DNA from 2 places in the Microbispora sp. CA-102843 genome. Region 2 is predicted to be linked to the other one. Evidence: riboswitches for the same ligand, from Rfam matches in the RefSeq annotation. Region 2 holds a riboswitch; the other holds the start of a gene.
What was found. Region 2 has a riboswitch for S-adenosylmethionine ahead of thrC (threonine synthase). Riboswitches for the same ligand answer to the same signal wherever they lie in the genome.
Positions count from the first base shown of each region.

Region 1: another riboswitch for S-adenosylmethionine. It lies ahead of ACQEVJ_RS01205 (aminotransferase class V-fold PLP-dependent enzyme); the one in region 2 lies ahead of thrC (threonine synthase).

Region 1 covers NZ_JBNJNF010000001.1:229,078-238,211, forward strand. The annotation lists gene folE (GTP cyclohydrolase I FolE) at 1-264, shown strand, start outside; gene folP (dihydropteroate synthase) at 339-1,211, shown strand; gene ACQEVJ_RS01180 (nuclear transport factor 2 family protein) at 1,216-1,659, shown strand; gene folB (dihydroneopterin aldolase) at 1,689-2,039, shown strand; gene folK (2-amino-4-hydroxy-6-hydroxymethyldihydropteridine diphosphokinase) at 2,036-2,536, shown strand; gene ACQEVJ_RS01195 (DUF3180 domain-containing protein) at 2,555-3,004, shown strand; gene ACQEVJ_RS01200 (NADH-quinone oxidoreductase subunit D) at 3,008-4,192, opposite strand; gene ACQEVJ_RS01205 (aminotransferase class V-fold PLP-dependent enzyme) at 4,387-5,613, opposite strand; SAM riboswitch class IV at 5,715-5,830, opposite strand; gene ACQEVJ_RS01210 (pentapeptide repeat-containing protein) at 5,891-6,568, opposite strand; gene ACQEVJ_RS01215 (cytochrome P450) at 6,645-7,844, shown strand; gene ACQEVJ_RS01220 (SAM-dependent methyltransferase) at 7,834-8,850, opposite strand; gene ACQEVJ_RS01225 (Rossmann-like and DUF2520 domain-containing protein) at 8,964-9,134, shown strand, end outside.
Region 2 covers NZ_JBNJNF010000001.1:699,504-708,637, reverse strand. The annotation lists gene ACQEVJ_RS03420 (MoaD/ThiS family protein) at 1-193, opposite strand, end outside; gene thrC (threonine synthase) at 239-1,513, opposite strand; SAM riboswitch class I at 1,528-1,667, opposite strand; gene ACQEVJ_RS03410 (RNA polymerase sigma factor) at 1,764-2,315, opposite strand; gene ACQEVJ_RS03405 (alpha,alpha-trehalose-phosphate synthase (UDP-forming)) at 2,419-3,843, shown strand; gene ACQEVJ_RS03400 (MFS transporter) at 3,955-5,112, shown strand; gene ACQEVJ_RS03395 (hypothetical protein) at 5,126-5,725, opposite strand; gene ACQEVJ_RS03390 (hypothetical protein) at 5,799-6,398, opposite strand; gene otsB (trehalose-phosphatase) at 6,409-7,230, opposite strand; gene ACQEVJ_RS03380 (DUF3263 domain-containing protein) at 7,325-7,606, opposite strand; gene ACQEVJ_RS03375 (SAM hydrolase/SAM-dependent halogenase family protein) at 7,713-8,519, shown strand; gene ACQEVJ_RS03370 (ABC transporter ATP-binding protein) at 8,531-9,134, opposite strand, start outside.

The sequences.
Region 1 (9,134 bases), 470 kb from region 2:
CTGTCCAAGCTGGCCAGGCTGGTGGACGTCTACGCCCGCAGGCCGCAGGTCCAGGAGCGGATGACCTCCCAGATCGCCGACGGCCTGATGCAGGTGCTGGAGCCGCGCGGGGTGATCGTGGTCATCGAGGCCGAGCACATGTGCATGACCATGCGCGGCGTGCGCAAGCCCGGCGCCAAGACGATCACGTCGGCCGTCCGGGGTGACTTCCGTTCCAGCGAGGCGACCAGGGCCGAGGCCATGTCGCTGATCCTGCGCGGCTGAGCGCGGGCGACGGCCGATTGGGACGCCGCTCCTGCCCGACGGGCACCGAGTCTCGGGGCACTAGTCTTGACCCCATGACCGCAGCGAGTGTGCCCGGTATGCCCGAGGCCGGGCGCTGCTTGGTCATGGGCGTGGTCAACGTGACCCCCGACTCCTTCTCCGACGGCGGGCAGTGGTTCGACGTCGACGTCGCGATCAGGCACGGCCTCGACCTGGTGGCCGAGGGCGCCGACATCGTCGACGTGGGCGGCGAGTCCACCCGCCCGGGCGCGGCGCGGGTCTCCCTGGAGGAGGAGCTGCGCCGTGTCGAGCCGGTGATCCGCGCGCTCACCCAGGAGGGCGTGACGGTCAGCGTCGACACCATGCGCGCGGAGGTGGCCGAGGTGGCCGTCGCGGCCGGGGCGAAGCTCGTCAACGACGTGAGCGGCGGACTGGCCGACCCGGCGATGCCGCGGGTGGTTGCCGCGACCGGCGTGCCGTACGTGGTGATGCACTGGCGCGGGCACAGCCGCGACATGGACAGCCGGGCCATCTACAGCGACGTCGTGACCGAGGTGGCGGAGGAGCTGCGCAAGCGGGTCGACTCCGTGCTGGCCGAGGGCGTGCGGGAGGAGCAGATCGTGCTCGACCCCGGCCTCGGGTTCTCCAAGAACGCCGAGCACAACTGGGCCCTGCTGGCCGGCATCGGCGAGCTGAACCGCCTCGGGCACCCGTTGCTGATCGGAGCGTCGAGGAAACGCTTCCTCGGCCGCCTGCTGCCGGGGCCGGACGGCGAGCCCCGGCCGTTCGACGGCAGCGACGACGCCACGCTCGCCGTCACCGCGCTCGCGGCGCGGGCCGGCGCGTGGTGCGTGCGGGTGCATCGGGTGCGGGCGAACGCCGACGCGGTGCGTGTGGCCGCCGCGTGGAGGGCAGCAGCCGTACGACACGCTGACGAGGGCCGGTGACGACATGCCGACAGGGACGCCGATGAAGGACATCGAGGAGCTCAACCAGGCGTTCTACAACGCCATCGAGAGCGGCGACCTCGACAAGATGTCGGAGATCTGGATCGAGGACGTCCCGGGACGTCCGGCGATGTGCGTCCACCCCGGCTGGCCCATGCTGAGCGGGCGGTCGGAGGTGCTGCGCTCGTGGGCGCTCATCATGGCCAACACGCCGTACATCCAGTTCGTGCTGACCGACGTGCAGACGACCGTGATCGGGGACGTAGCCGTGGTCACCTGCGCGGAGAACATCCTCACGGCCGCCGACACCGACGAGCCGGGCTTCGCGGCCGGCCGGGTGGTCGCCTCAAGCACCTACGTGCGGACCGGGACCGGGTGGCGGCTGTGGCTCTACCACGGCTCACCGGTCCTGCAGAGCGACGACGACGAGGAGGATCAGGAGCAGTGACGGCGCGGCCTGCGACCAGTCGTGACACCGTGCGATTGACGGGTCTGCGGGCCCGCGGCAGGCACGGTTGCCTGCCCGCCGAGCGCGAGCTGGGCCAGGAGTTCGTGGTCGACGTGGCCCTGTGGTTGGACACCGCCCCGGCGGCTGCGGCCGACGACCTGACCCTCACGGTGGACTACGGGGCACTGGCGGCGGAGCTCGTCCGCATCGTGGAGGGCGAGCCGGTCAACCTCATCGAGACCCTCGCCGAGCGGCTCGCGGCGGCCTGCCTGGCCCACGAGCTGGTCGAGGAGGCGGAGGTCAGTGTGCACAAACCGGCGGCACCCATCCCGCTGCCGTTCGGCGACGTGGTGGTGACGATCAGAAGGGGCCGCGAATGAGGGTCGTGATCGCGCTCGGCAGCAACCTCGGCCGCCGCATCGACAACCTCCAAGGAGCCGTCGACTCGCTGTTCGACGCCCCCGGGCTCACGTTCGTGGCGGTGTCGCCGGTCTACGAGACCGATCCGGTCGGCGGCCCCGAGCAAGGCCCCTATCTCAACGCGGTCGTGATCGCCGAGAGCATGCTCGACCCCCGCACGCTGCTCGACCGCGCGCAGAGCGTCGAGAACGCGTTCGGCCGCGAGCGCAGGGAGCGGTGGGGCCCCCGCACGCTCGACGTGGACCTCATCGCGGTCGGGAGTCTCATGTCGGACGACCCCGAGCTCACGCTCCCGCACCCCCGGGCGCACGAGCGGGCGTTCGTGCTGGTCCCGTGGGCGCAGGCCGATCCTGCGGCGGTGCTGCCCGGGCGCGGGTCGGTGGCGGCCCTGCTGGCCGACATGGACCAGAGCGGGGTGCGGCTGCGGCCCGACCTCGTGCTCGAACCCCCGGTCTGATCGACGAGGAGTCCCCGCGTGAAGCCCAGCAATCCCGGCGTGCTCGTCGGTCTGGTGGTCGTGTTCGCCCTGCTCACCTGGGGGCTGCTGCGGCAGTTCTACTCCATGGTGCCGACCCTGCCGTGGACCGCGATCCCCACCACCCTGCTGCTGGCCGTCGGCGAGGTCTACACGGGCTGGCTGACCCGGGCGAGGATCCTGCGCCGCCCGCACACCAAGCCCGTCGAGCCGCTGGCCGTCGCCCGCCTGGCGGCGCTGGCCAAGGCCACGGCGTACGCCGGGGCGGCGTTCGGCGGCGTCTTCGCCGGGTTCGTGGTGCGCGTGCTCGACCTGCTCGACCTGGAGAAGCCCCGCCAGGACGCGCTCGTCGGAGGCGGGTCGTTCGTGGCCTGCGTGATCCTGATCTGCGCGGCGCTGTTCCTCGAGCACTGCTGCCGGGTGCCCGGCAAGCCTTCCGGGGAGACGTGACCGCTACTTGTCGATGTCGCCGACCACGAAGAACATCGAGCCGAGGATGGCGATCATGTCGGCGACCAGGTTGCCCGGCAGTATCTCCCGCAGCACCTGGATGTTGTTGTAGGAGGCGCTGCGCAGCTTGAGCCGCCACGGCGTCTTCTCGCCCCGCGACACGAGGTAGTAGCCGTTCAGGCCGAGCGGGTTCTCCGTCCAGGCGTACGTGTGGCCTTCTGGCGCCTTCAGCACCTTCGGCAGCCGCTGGTTGATCGGTCCCGGCGGCAGATGCCGCAGGCGCTCGACGCAGGCGTCGGCCAGGTCGAGGGAGACCTTGACCTGTTCGAGCAGCACCTGGAACCGGGCCTGGCAGTCTCCGGCCGACCGGGTCACGACCTTCACCGGCAGCTCGCCGTAGGCGAGGTAGGGCTCGTCGCGCCGCAGGTCGAAGTCGACGCCCGAGGCCCGCGCGATCGGGCCGCTCACGCCGTACTGCATGATCGTCTCGCGGTCGAGCACGCCGACGCCGCGGGTGCGGGCCAGGAAGATCTCGTTGCCGGCGATCAGTTCCTCGATGTCGGGCAGCCGCCGCCGCACGGCCGCGACGGCGGCGGTGACGCGGTCGAGCCAGCCCAGGGGCAGCTCCTCCTTCAGCCCGCCCACCCGGTTGAACATGTAGTGCATGCGGCCGCCGGAGATCTCCTCCATGACGTGCTGCAGGGTCTCGCGCTCCCGGAAGGCGTAGAAGACCGGAGTGATCGCGCCGAGCTCCAGGGGATAGCTGCCGAGGAACATCAGGTGGCTGAGCACGCGGTTGAGCTCGGCCAGCAGCGTCCTGGCCCACACCGCCCTGGGCGGGGGCTGCATGCCCAGCATGCGCTCGACCGCGAGCACGACGCCCAGCTCGTTGGCGAACGCCGACAGCCAGTCGTGCCGGTTGGCGAGCACGATGATCTGCCGGTAGTCGCGCACCTCGAACAGCTTCTCCGCGCCGCGGTGCATGTAGCCGACGATCGGCTCGGCGGCCGTGATGCGCTCGCCGTCGAGGACGAGCCGCAGCCGCAGCACGCCGTGGGTGGACGGATGCTGCGGGCCGATGTTGAGGATCATGTCCTCGGTGGCCAGCTCCCTCGCCTGCACGGCGTCGGCTCCCGCGCCGATCCCCACGATGCGTTCCCGGCGCACGCCCTCCTGCTCGCTCGTCATGCCTTCCATGCTTTCACGCTCATTACCTAGGAGCGAAGACGGCGAAGGCTCCGCCTGTAGAGGCACTCGGGGCCCGCTTGGACCTGGTCGTCGACTTCGGCGATCGGACGCTGCGCCTGCCTGTGAGCGAGAAGCCGACGGATGCCGCTTGAGCGGGACCTCTCGGACGAGACCCCCAACCTGAGTCTCCGTCTTCAGGTTGTGGCGATTTCGCGGAGCGCCTCGACGAGGCGGTCGACGTGTTCGGTGGTCGTGCCGATGCCGATCGAGGCGCGCACGGCGCTGAACGTGCCGTCCGCGCAGCCGCCGTCCTCCCCACCGCCGAGGAGGTGGCGGACGAACGGGTGGGCGCAGAACTTGCCGTCCCTGACGCCGATGCCCCACTCGGCCGACAGCGCCTCGGCGACCTCGCGGGCCGGACGGCCCTCGACCGTGAACGACACGATGCCGACGCGCGGCTGGTCCTGACCCCACAGCGACAGCTCGCGTACGCCGGGGATCGTGGCGAGCCCGGCGCGCAGGCGGGCGAGCAGGCGCTCCTCCTCCCGCACCAGCGCGGTCCAGCCGGTCGCGGTCAGCGCGTCGCAGGCGGCGGCGAGCGCGATCGCGCCGAGCACGTTGGGGGTGCCCGCCTCGTGCCGCGTCTCGGGGTCGTCGCTCCACTCGGTGGTCTCGCCCACCGCCTGTACGGCTCCGCCGCCGCGCAGGTACGGATCGGCGTCGGCGAGCCAGTCGGGGCGGCCCACGAGCACCCCGGCGCCGAACGGGGCGTAGAGCTTGTGCCCGGAGAAGGCCACGTAGTCGAGGTCGAGCGCGGCGAGGTTGAGCCCGCGGTGGGGGACGAACTGGGCCGCGTCCACGGCGATCCGCGCGCCGTGCCGGTGGGCGATGTGGGCCAGCCCGGCGATCGGCCACAGCTCGCCCGTGACGTTGGAGGCGGCGGTCACGACGAGCAGGGCCGGGCCCTCGATCGCGGCCAGCGCCTCGTCGGCCGCCCGGAGCGCCTCGCCGGGGAAGGCGGGCGGCGCGAGCCGTACGGTGTTCGGCCAGGGCAGCAGCGAGGCGTGGTGCTCGGTCTCGAACACCACCACGGTGGTGCCCTCGGGGAGGCTGCGGGCCAGCAGGTTCATGGCGTCGGTCGTGTTGCGCACGAAGACCAGCGCGTCGCCGGGGCGGGCGCCGACGAAGGCCCGCACGGTGTGCCTGGCCTGCTCATACCTGGCCGTCGTGAGCTGCGAGGCGTAGCCCGCGCCCCGGTGGACGCTGGAGTAGGCCGGCAGCGCCGCCGCGACGGCGGCGTTCACCGGCTCGAGACAGGGCGCGCTCGCCGCGTAGTCGAGGTTCGCGTACGGCACGAGCCGGCCGCCCTTGACGGGCACCTCCAGGTCGGCGCCGACGACGGCGGGAAGCCGCGGCGCGATGTCCTCGGTGGAGCGGCGGACGGCCTGCTGGACGAAAGTGAGTGCGGACAACGCCAAGCCTCCTCGGGATCGGGGACCCCGGCCATGGCGTAGGGAGGCGGAGCCCGCGCTTGCCCGGCACACTTCGTGCCGGACCCGGTCCTCACCCGGGGCACCCCGCCGCGAGCGCGAGGGTTGCCGGCCAGCAAGCCGGGGCTTGACGCTGGCACTCATGACCTGGACGGCACTATAACCCGACCCCGCCCCCCGGCCGCAAGTGCGGGCGACCCACGCGGATTCAGTCGTTGTCGACCGTGACGCCCAGGATGTGGGCGAACATCGGCGCGAGTTCCATCAGCTGGACGCCGCTGATGGTCGCGCCGCGCAGCGCGTCGTAGCCGTCGGAGATGCCCAGGGACACGGCGCCCCGCAGGTCGACCCGGAACATGCGCGCCTTGTCGAACCGCACCCGTTCCAGCGTGGAGCCGGGGAAGGTGACGCCGGTCAGCGTGGCGCCCGCGAAATCCACGTCGCGCAGCGTGCACTCGACGAACGAGACCTCCCGCAGGTCGGCCGCGCGGAGGTTGACCGAGTCGAGCTTGCACCGGTGGAAGGTCACATGGCTCATCTCGGCGCCGGGCAGCGCCGTGCCGGCCGGGGCGCTCATGATGATCTCCGCGTCCGCCCAGGCGGACTCGGTGAGGTCGCCGCCCACCCAGCGCACGCCGTTGAGCCACACGTCCGAGAAACGGGCGCGCCGATAGCGGCCGCCGACGAACGTCACCGAGGTGAAGGCCGATTCGATGAACCGGGCGTTGGAGGCCTCGGCGTCCTCGAACTCCTGCCCGTCGAACAGGACCGTGTCGTAGTCGCCGCCCTGAGCGAGCCGCCCGTCGAACGGTTCGAGGTGATCGGCGTAGGGCAATTCGCCGAGCTCGCGGGGTTCTCTGCGGTGCTGTTCGCGGCGCTTCGGCATCGCACCAACCTATGCCATGAAGGACCCGCACGCCCGTACTCCCAGGCGAGGTCTTTCATCCGTATTGTTGTCCATTGTGAAGTTTGATCCCTGGAATGCCGAGTTCATCGCGTACCCCTACGACGCCTACCGTGACCTGCGCGACAACGAGCCGGTCAGCTTCTTCGAGCCGACGGGGCAGTGGCTGATCGCCCGCCACGCGGATGTGAACGCGCTGCTGCGCGACCGGCGCCTCGGCCGGTCCTATCTGCACGTGGCGACGCACGAGGCGTTCGGCCGCGAGCCCGAGCCGGAGTTCCAGGAACCGTTCTGGCGGGTGGTGCGGGCCGGGATGCTCGACGTCGAGCCGCCGATCCACACGCGGCTGCGCCGCCTGGTGTCCAAGGCGTTCACGCCACGCATGGTCGAGTCGCTGCGTCCCCGCGTACGGAAGATCGCGACCGAGCTGACCGAGGGGCTGGTCGAGCGCGGCGGCGGCGATCTGCTGGCCGAGGTGGCCGAGCCGCTGCCGGTCACCGTGATCGCCGAGATGCTGGGCGTGCCCGAGGCCGACCGAGACCTCCTGCGCCCCTGGTCGGCCGACATCTGCGGGATGTACGAGCTGAACCCCTCGCTGGAGGCCCAGCACACGGCCGTACGCGCGGCGACGGAGTTCGCCGAATACCTGCGCGGGCTGGCCAGGGCGCGCAGGGAGCGGCCGGGCGACGACATGATCTCGGCGCTGGCCCAGGTGGTGGACGACGGGGACCGGCTGACCGAGGACGAGCTGATCGGCACCTGTGTGCTGCTGCTCAACGCCGGGCACGAGGCCACGGTCAACGCCACCGGCAGCGGGTGGTGGGCGCTGTTCCGCAACCCGGGTGAGCTGGAGCGGCTGCGCGCCGACCCCGGCCTGATGCCGACGGCGGTCGAGGAACTGCTGCGCTACGACACCCCGGCGCAGATGTTCGAGCGGTGGGTGCTGGAGGACATCGAGGTCGGCGGGGTGACGATCCCCCAGGGCGTGGAGATCGCGCTGCTGTTCGGCTCGGCGAACCGGGACCCCGAGGTCTTCGCCGACCCGGACCGTCTCGACCTCGGCCGGGCGGACAACCCGCACATCTCGTTCGGCGCCGGCATCCATTTCTGCCTCGGCGCGCCGCTCGCGCGGGTCGAGATGGCGGAGTCGTTCGGCGTCCTGCTGCGGCTGGCGCCCAAGCTGGAGCTCGCCGAGGAGCCTGCCTGGAAGCCCAGCTACATCATGCGCGGCCTGGAATCGCTCAAGGTCACCGTCTGACGACCTGGCTGAGCCAGCCGAAGCCGCCGAGACCGGCCGGGTCGATCAGCTCCGCCTCCTGGGAGGCCCGGCCGAGCGCGCGTACGTACCCGGCGGGATCGGCGGACGCGAGCGCGAGCGGCGGCCGGGCGCCGGTGACCCCCAGGTCCCGCAGCGCCTCCCGCTGCGTGGTGAGCGTGGTCGCCTCCGCCCCCACCCGCTCGCCGGCCGCCGCGCAGGCGTCCAGCGCGACGTGGGCGGTGATGTCGCACGACCCGTCCGGTGTGGCCGGCACCACCGAGCCGTCGCGATATCCGGTGACCGTGCCGAGCGGGGGCCGCCGCCCGGCCTGATGGGCGTAGTCCACGGCGACCGCCGTGCCGCGCGCCAGCCGCGTGATCAGCGAGGCCCACGCCTCGTCGCGGGGGCGGCCGATCTCGGCGCGTTCCCCCGGTGAGCGCAGCGGCCACCAGCGTTCCAGCCAGGCCAGATCCTCGGGGCCGGGAGCGGGCCCGAGCCGTTCGTCGCCGGTCGAGGTGTCCACGAGCACCAGGCGCGGGCCGTCCGGCGTCATCTCGGCGACGTCGAGCGGCACGTTGTCCAGCCACTCGTTGGCGATCACCAGGCCGGTGATCCCGCACGGCGCCTCCGGCTCCCAGGCGACGCGGGGGTCGAGATCGCCGGGCCGGGGGGACAGGTCGACGGCGGTGACGCGCAGCCGCGCCGCGAGGTCCGGCGGCGCGGCGGCCAGCACCCGGGCGGCCAGCAGGCCGTTGCCGCTGCCCATGTCCACGAGATCGACCGGATCGGGCCGCCCGAGGGTGGTGTGGACCTGCCGGAGCAGGCACAGCACCGCCTCGGCGAAGACCGGCGAGGCATGCACCGACGTGCGGAAATGCCGGTCGGGGCGCTCCCGCAGATAGAAGCCCTCCGCGCCGTAGAGCGCCCGTCGCATGGCCTCCCGCCAGGTGACCTCCACAGCGCCCCACGTTACCGACACGCCGATGGCGTGACGAAAAGTAGTCACTTTCGTACTTATGGCTCAACATAGGGCCGTGAGAAACGGGACAAAATCCGACCGTTGGGCCACGCCCGGGCCGGCGGAAGCGCCGCCGCTACGCTGAAGCGAGGGGAGGCGTCATGGACACTAGTGACCGCCCGGCGCGGCTCGCCGTGGGAGTGCTCGGCGCGGGACGGGTTGGTTCCGTGCTCGGAGCCGCGCTCATGCTCGCGGGTCATCGGGTGGTGGCGGCCAGCGGCGTGTCCGACGCGTCGGCGCGGCGGGCCGCCGACCGCCTCGGCATGAAGCTC
Region 2 (9,134 bases):
CCTCTTCCCCGACGTAGACGTTGACAAAACGCCGAATCTTACCCGTCTCGTCCAGGATGCGCCCGCCGATGCCGGGGTAGTCCGCGTCCAGCTTCTGCAGGACCTCGCGGAGTGTTCCCCCCTCGCCGCTCACCTCCGCGGCTCCGTTGGTGTACGTCCGGAGAATCGTCGGAATCCGCACGGAAACGCTCATTGTTCGCTCGCTTTCGTTACTGCCGATGGGCCTTTTGAAACGCTTTCAGTTGGCGAATGCCGCACGGAACGCGTCGAGAGAGGGACGGATGACGGCGGTGGGGCGGGCGTGCTCGGCCACCGCGTCGAGCGTCTTGAGCCCGTCGCCGGTGTTCAGCACCACGGTCTCGGCGTCGGGGTCGAGGCGGCCCTCGCGCACCAGTTTGCGCAGCACGCCGACCGTGACGCCGCCCGCGGTCTCGGCGAAGACGCCCTCGGTCCTGGCCAGCAGGCGGATCGCCTCGACCACCTCCTGGTCGTTCACGTCCTCCACAGCGCCGCCCGTCCGCCGGGCGATGTCGAGCACGTACGGCCCGTCCGCCGGGTTGCCGATCGCCAGGGACTTGGCGATGGTGTCGGGCCGCACCGGCTGCACCACGTCCTGCCCGGCCTTGAACGCCTGGGAGACCGGCGAGCAGCCCTCGGCCTGCGCCCCGAAGATCCGGTAGGGCCGCTCCTCGACCAGGCCCAGCTTGATCAGCTCGCGGAAGCCCTTGTCGATCTTGGTGAGCTGCGAGCCGGATGCCACCGGGATGACGATCTGGTCGGGCAGCCGCCAGCCGAGCTGCTCGGCGATCTCGTACGCCAGCGTCTTGGAGCCCTCGGCGTAGAAGGGCCGGAGGTTGACGTTGACGAAGCCCCACTTCTCGCCCAGCTCGTCGCCGATGAGCTCGGAGCAGAACCGGTTGACCTCGTCGTAGGTGCCCTCGATGGCGACCAGGCGTCCGCCGTACACGGCGGCCATGGTGACCTTGGCCGGCTCCAGGTCGGCGGGGATGAACACGCAGGAGTCCAACCCGGCCCGGGCGGCGGCCGCGCCCACCGCACCGGCGAGGTTGCCGGTGGAGGAGCACGACAGGGTGTGGAATCCGAAGTTGCGCGCGGCCTCGACCGCGATCGCGACGACCCGGTCCTTGAAGGAGTGGGTCGGGTTGCCGGAGTCGTCCTTGACGTGAAGCGACCGCAGGCCCAGCTCGGCCGCCAGCCTGTCGGCCTTCACGAGCTTGGTCCAGCCGGGCTGGAGGTTGGGCTTGGCCGCCACGCCGGCGGGAACGGGGAGCAGGGCGCGGTATCGCCAGATGTTCGTCGGGCCGGACTCGATGTCCTCCCGGCGAACCTCGCCGAAGTCGTATGCCACCTCAAGGGGGCCGAAACACTCCGTACAGGCGAAAATCGGGCCGAGGTCGTAAAGAGCGCCACATTCGCGACACGAAAGACCGGTGGCGGGGCCGAACTCGACGGTGTTCGCGGCGGGGTTGACGGCAGTGCTGGTGTGCGCCATGAAGCGAGGCCTTTCCCTCATCTTCGCTCGCGACCACCCTGGCCGCGAGCCGGAATTGGCACCTGTCCCGGCCGGGCCTCGTGGGCACGAGTTCGACTCCGGGAAGGTTGCCGGGGCTTCGCAGGGCCGGTCCCTCCACCCCTCTGGATGAGCATGTTCAGTTGTGGGACCTTCGCGAGAAGGTCCCTAGCACTGTACCCCGGCGTCCCCGGTGTCCGTTCCGACGTCTCACATCGCGAGACGATTCGTATCAGCTGTACGCCTCGCCGAGGGCGCTCTGCACGTACTTGCGCGCCTGGTGGATACGGGACTTGACCGTCCCGAGGGGGATCTTCAGCTGGTCGGCCACCTCCGCGTAGTCGAGCTGGCAGATGTCGCGCAGCACGAGCGCCTGGGCGAGGTCGGGCCTCTCGGCCTCCAGCGCCTCCATCGCGTCGAGCAGGTCGAGCCGCGACCCGGCGATGACGCTGACCCGCCGGGGATCGGGCCGCTGCTCGGGCAGTTCCTCCGCCTGCTCGGACGAGCGCCGCTTGAGCGTGCGATAGGTGGTCCTGGCGCAGTTCACCGTCACGATGTGCAGCCAGGTGCTGAACTTGGCCCGCCCCTCGAACCTGGCGATGTTGCGCGCCACGGCGAGCAGCGTGTCCTGCGCGGCCTCCTCGGCGTCCTGCCGATACGGTAGAAGCCGCTCACAATGCCGCAGCACGTCGGGCTCGATGCGCCGCAGCAGTTCACCGAGCGCGCGGTGGTCCCCCTGGGCAGCAGATCGGGCCAGTTCCTCGGTCGTGTCATCCAGTGCCATGCCGTATTCAGCCCTCCCGCGATCGGTTGACATCCTATTGACGGAGGTCGGCTTTTATTAATCTTCCGGCATGCGCGCCCGCTCTGATCGAGGGAATCCCAAGATGAGCAGCACTATTCTCATCGCGTCCAACCGGGGCCCGGTGTCCTTCACGCTGTCGGACGACGGCGGCCTGACCATGCGCAGGGGCGGGGGCGGGCTGGTCTCCGGCCTGTCCGAGGTGGTCAAGGGCACCGACGTCCTGTGGGTCTGCGCGGCGCTGTCGGACGGCGACCGGGGCGCGGTGCGCCAGGCGCCCGGCGGACGGCTCGACCGGGCCTTCGAGACGGGTCCGATCCGCATGCTGGACATCCCGCCCGCGGTCTTCCACCGGGCCTACAACGCCGTGGCCAACTCGACCCTCTGGTTCGTCAACCACCTGCTTTACAACATGCCCTTCGCCCCCGAGTTCGGCACGCGGTTTCGCCGCGAGTGGGAGTCGTATCGCACGTACAACGGCGCCTTCGCGCTGGCCCTCGCCGAGGAGGCGGCGCACCGGGCGCGCGTCATGGTGCAGGACTACCACCTGACGCTGACCCCGGCGATGCTCCGGGTCGAGCGGCCCGACCTGCGCATCGCCCACTTCTCGCACACGCCCTGGGCGCCGCCCGAATACTTCGCGCTGCTGCCCGAGGACGTCGTGGCGGAGGTGCTGACCGGCATCCTCGGCGCCGACCACGCCGGATTCCTCACCGCGCGCTGGGCCCGCGCCTTCATGGACTGCTGCGAAACGCTGCTCGGGGCCCGGGTGGACCAGGCCGCCCGTACGGTGACGTACGACGGGCGGACCACCCGGATCGGCGTACACCCGCTCGGCGTGGACGGCGAGGCGCTGCTGGCCCGGGCGGCCGAGCCGGACGTCGAGTCGCACATGACCGTGATCAGGGACCTCGTGGGCGACCGCAAGCTGATCGTGCGCATCGACCGCACCGAGCTGTCCAAGAACATCGTGCGCGGCCTGCGGGCCTACCAGGAGTTCCTCGCCGCCCATCCCGAATGGCACGGCAGGGTCGTCCACCTCGCGTTCGCCTACCCCTCCAGGCACGACCTGCCGGAGTACCGCGAGTACACGGCGGCCGTGCAGCGCTGCGCCAAGGAGATCGAGGACGAGTACGCGACCGAGGACTGGGACCCGCTGATCCTCAACGTGAACGACGACTACCCGCGCTCGCTGGCCGCCTACCGGCTGGCCGACGTCCTGCTCGTCAACCCGATCAGGGACGGCATGAACCTGGTGGCCAAGGAGGGCCCGATCCTGTCGCCCCGGTGCGCGCTGGTGCTGTCCCGCGAGGCGGGGGCGGCGGCCGAGCTGGGGGCCGACTCCCTGCTCGTCAACCCCTACGACGTGTCGGGCACGGCGGCGGCGCTGCACGAGGCGCTGACGCTGCCGGAGCAGGAGCGTCTCACGCGCGGCCTGCGGCTGCGGGAGGCCGCCACCGCCCTGCCGCCCCAGCGCTGGTTCGAGGACCAGCTCGCCGCACTGCCCTGAACCGGGTCGCCGCACTGCCCTGAACCGGGTCGCCGCACTGCCCTGAACCGGGTCGCCGCCGGGCGATCGGCTCTCGTCGCGGATGATCTGTTGCGCTACCCTTGCCTGGTTTTGGACCGCAACATAAAGGTCACCAGGGACAGCCCCACCTGGTTGATCTATCTCCAGCTCGCCACCTTCGCCACCTACCTGTACGGCTTGTCGGCCGCCCTGCCGCTCCTGCGCGCCGAGCTCGGCGTTTCCCAGGCCGTCGCCGGGCTGCACGGCACCGGGATGGCAGTCGGCGGCATCGCCGGCGGGCTGGCCCTGCCCGCGCTCACCAGGCGGTTCGGGCGCCGCGTCGTCACCTGGGCCGGTTTGACCGGGATGAACGCCGGGGTGCTCCTCGTCGCGTTCGGGCACGCGCTCCCGTTCACACTGACCGGTTTCACGCTCGCCGGCGGCTGCGGTTCGACGGCCCTGTACGTGATGATGGCGGTGCTCAGCGACCACCACGGCCCGGCAGGGGCGGCCGTCATCAGCGAGGCCAACGCGGTCGGCGTCACCGCCGGAATCGCCACCACCTACGTCTTCAGCGTGGTGGCCGAGTCGCCGGTCGGCTGGCGGCCCGCGCTGTTCGTGCCGGTGGCCTCCACGCTCCTGCTGGCCCTGCTCATGGGCCGGGTCTGGGTGACGCCGTTGCCCGCCCCGCCGCCGTCGCCCATGACCTCTTCCAGGGTCCCGTACGGCTGGCGCTTCCACGTCGCCGGGGTGGTCCTGCTGTGCTGCGTGGCCCTGGAGTTCGCCTTCAACCTGTGGGCCGCCGAACTGCTTTCCCAGCGGACCGGGCTGTCGCCCGGTGTGGCGGCGACAGGGCTGACCGCGATGCTGACCGGCATGGCCGTGGGCCGGTTCGGCGGCGCCCGGCTGGCCCTGCGCTTCGCGCCGGGGTCGGTGCTGCTGGGCTCGCTCGGGGTGACCCTGGCGGGCTGGGCGCTGTTCTGGGCCGGGACCTCGGCGCCGGTCTGCTACGCCGGGCTCGCGCTCAGCGGGCTCGGCATCTCGGTCCAGTTCCCCATGGGCCTCACGCGCATGATCGAGGTGTCGGGAGGCCGGCCGGACCAGGCGTCGGGCACGGCCTCGATCTGGGCGGGCGTGGGCTCGGGCAGCGGGCCGTTCGTACTCGGCGCGCTGGGCGACGGCTTCGGTACGCACACGGCGTTCCTGCTCGCGCCCGCCCTGATCGCGATGGCCGCGGGCGGAATGGCCGCTTCCAGATCGCGTTCCTGAGAACCCGGGCCGGTCAGTTCCAGGTCGCGTTCTTGAGGATCGCGTTCAGCTCCGGGTGGTCCCACTGGTCGAGGACCAGGATCTTCGACGTGGGCAGATACCACTCGCGCTGGTTGTAGTGCAGCTTCACCCGCCACTTCTTGTCGACGCAGGTCGCCGCCCACTTGTGGTAGTCCGCCTGGTGGCCGGGCCCGACCTGCCGCAGCCCCTTGTCCGCGACCTTCCACTCGCCCTTGTACAGCTTGTAGCTCTTGGGACAGATGCTGACGTCGGTCGCGGGGTCGTAGCCGTACTTCGACTTGTACGCCTGGAACGTGCGGAGCCCGATCTTGAGCGCCTTCGGGCCCAGCACCCAGAAGCTGTGGCACCCCCAGTCGCGGAAACCGAAGTCCTCGGTGCCGTAGGTGGGGCACGAGCCGGTGATGACGCGGACCCAGTCCTTGTCGTCCTTGGCCACCTTCCACGACGCGGGGATCGTGAGGGTCAGGCCGTTGCGCAGGTGGACCTGCTTGGTGCCGCCGCTTTCGCTCGCGAACGCCGCCGCCGGAGCCGTCAGGGTGGCCGCCAGCACGGCCAGGCCGGCCGCCGCGGCCGAGATCGTCTTTCTGAACATGTCCGGCACACTAGGCGCGGTCACTTGCGGACGACTTGCGGCCCGATATCCAAGGGATCGCCCGAACGCTGCGTCAGTTCCAGGTCGCGTTCTTGAGGATCGTGCTCAGGCCTGGGGTCCCCCACTGGTCGATCACGAGGATCTTCGACGTCGGCAGGAACCACTCGCGCTGGTTGTAGTGCGCCTTCACCTTGTACGAGCTCATGGTCACGCAGGTCCCCGCCCAGTCGCGGTAGTACGCCTTGTGCCCCGGCCCGACCTGCCGCAGCCCCTTCTCGGCGAGCTTGCTCTGGCCCATGTAGAGGTTCTTCTTGATCGGGCAGGGCCCGACGTCGGTAGCCGGGTAGAACTGGCCGTCCGGCGTGTACTGCCGGAACAGTTCGTGGCCGACCTTGATGGCCTTGGGCCCCATGACCCAGAAGCTGTGGCATCCCGAGTCGCGGAAGCCGTACGTGTCGGTGCCCTCGGTCGGGCACGAACCGGTGATGACCCGCAGCCAGTCCTTGCGACTGTCGTCGACCTTCCAGGACGACGGGATCCTGAGAGTCAGGCCCTTGCGCAGGTGCAGCGGCTTGGTGGCCGCGCTGTCGTTCGCGAACGCCGCCGCCGGAGCCGCCAGGGACGCCGCCAGCACGGCCAGGCCGGCCGCCGCAGCCGAGATCGTCTTCCTCATGCCCCGGACGTTACGCCCGGCCGCTTGCAGACGGCTTGCCGAGCCTCGCCACGAGGTCGCCGAGGAAGGCCACGACACCGTCGGGCCCGTCCACCACCACGTCGGCGCGCTCCGCCAGGGCGGTCACCTCCGTGGAGCCACTGCACACCCGTACGCCGGGGATCCCGGCCGACTCGACCGCGTCGAAGGCGGCGAGGTCCCCCAGGTCGTCGCCGACGAACATGACCGAGCGGGCGTCCCGCTCGGCGAGGAAGGCCGACAGGGCCTGTCCCTTGTCCATTCCGGCCGGCCGCAGCTCCAGCACCATGCGGCCCGGCTCGACCGCCAGCCCGGCCTCCTCGGCCAGCGCCGCGACCGGCCCGCGCAGCGCCTCGAGCGCCCCCGCGGGGTCGGCGCACCGCCGGGTGTGCACGGCGACGGCCCGGTCCTTGTCCTCGATCCACACACCGTCGAGGCCCCCCAGGAGCTGGGGCAGCCGGGCGCGGACCAGGTCGAGCCCGGGAGGCGGTGGCGGGGCCGTCAGGCGGCCGTCCTCCCAGCGTTCCAGTCCGTAGTGGCCGAGGATCACCAGGCCGGGCACGTCGGCGAGGGACGGTCCGCCGGGGACCTCGCCGAGGGCGAGCGCCGTACGCGGCGGGCGGCCGGTTACGATCACGACGGCACGCACCAGCGGGGCGAGGGCGGCCAGCACGCCGGGCACGCCGGGATGCACCCGGGCGGCGGCGGGGTCGGGCACGATCGGGGAGAGCGTGCCGTCGTAGTCGAGCCCGATCACGGCGCCGGCCGGATCGGCGGCGATCGCGTCGAGTCCTGCGTGCGCGGGCAGGGTCATGTCCTCACTCCGAAGGGGGTCACGTGCGTACGCCTCGACGACCTCATGCCCCGGGAGCGGGGCTCATGCATGCGATGGGAGAAACCGACGGGAATCAGGAGTTCAGTCCGAAGCGGCGGGCCGAGCGGTCGCGCCGCCGGCCGGCCCTCATCCGGCGCAGCCGCTTGACGAGCATGGGGTCGTGCTCCAGCGCCTCAGGCCGGTCGATGAGTTCCCCGAGTAACTGGTAGTACCGGGTCGCGGAGATGCCGAAGGCCTCCCTGATCGCCTGCTCCTTGGCGCCCGCGTAACGCCACCACTGGCGCTCGAACGCCAGCATCTCGCGGTCGCGGTCCGAGAGGTCGAGCCCTTCGCCGCCGGCCGGTTCGGTGTCCATCCGCTCCTCCTCGATCGGCTCGCGGGCCCGTCCCATGGTAATGCCAAGCCCGGCAGACGAACCCGGGGTGTTCAGGCCGGGCAGGACGGACGTAATGTCACGTGGTGTGAGCTCTGTAATCACGCTTCTGACCGACTACGGGCTGGAGGACGGGTTCGTCGCCGCGTGCCACGGCGTGATCGCGGGCATCGCTCCGCAGGCTCGGATCATCGACGTGGGTCATCTCGTCCCCGCTGGGGACGTACGGCGCGGCGCGGCCATCCTCGCGCAGACCCTGCCCTACCTGCCGGCCGGCGTCCACCTCGCGGTCGTCGATCCCGCCGTGGGAGTGAACCGCCGCGCGGTCGCCGTGGAGGCGGGGGGACGGGTGTTCCTCGGCCCGGACAACGGCGTCCTGTCGTGGGCCGTCCGCGCCGCGGGGGGCGCCGAGGCCGCCTACGAGATAACGAACAAGGACCTGTTCCTGGCGAACGTCTCTCCGACCTTCCCGGGACGGGACCTGTTCGCCCCGGTGGCCGCCCACCTGTGCACCGGACGTACGGCCGCCGATGTGGGGCCGCCGATGCCGGTGGACCGCCTGGTGACCCTGCCCGCGCCGACCTGCCGGTTGCGGGACGGCGCGGCCGAGGGCGAGGTGCTGTCGGTGGACAGGCACGGCAACGTCCAGTTGTCGATCACCGCCTCCGACCTGGCCGAGCTCGGCGTACGGCTCGGCGACACCATCGCCGTCTGGCTCGGGCGCCGCCAGGTCTCCGTGCCGTTCCGGGAGACGTTCACCGCCGTGCCGCCCGGCGACCTGGTGGCGTTCGCCGACTCCGCCGGCCTGGTCGCGATGGCGATCAACGCCGGGGACGCCGCCGACCGCCTGGGTCTGCCCCCGGGCGCGCACGTACGGCTGTCGCCCGGGCGCTGACCCGGCCGGTCCTACTGGGCGTTCACCACGTCGCGGACCTCCGCGAAGTGGCAGGCGCTGGGGTGGTCGCTGCCCGGGCGCGCCTCCAGCGCGGGCGCCTGCTCGGCGCAGATGTCCTGCGCCTTCCAGCACCGCGTCCGGAAGTGGCAGCCCGAGGGCGGGTTGGCCGGCGAGGGCGGGTCGCCCTGCAGGATGATCCGCTGACGGGTCTCCCGGCCCTCGGGATCGGGCACCGGCACGGCCGACAGCAGCGCCTGCGTGTACGGATGCGTCGGGCCGTCGTAGATATCGGCGTCGCTGCCCAGCTCGACGATCTTGCCGAGGTACATCACCGCGACCCGGTCGGAGATGTGGCGGACCACCGACAGGTCGTGCGCGATGAAGATGTAGGCGAGGTCGAACTCGTTCTGCAGCCGCTCCAGCAGGTTCATGACCTGGGCCTGGATCGACACGTCGAGCGCGGAGACCGGCTCGTCGCAGATGATGATCTCAGGCTGGAGCGCCAGACCCCGGGCGATGCCGATGCGCTGACGCTGACCACCGGAGAACTGGTGCGGATAGCGGTTGATGTGGTCGGGGTTGAGGCCGACCACCTCCAGCAGCTCCTGCACCCGG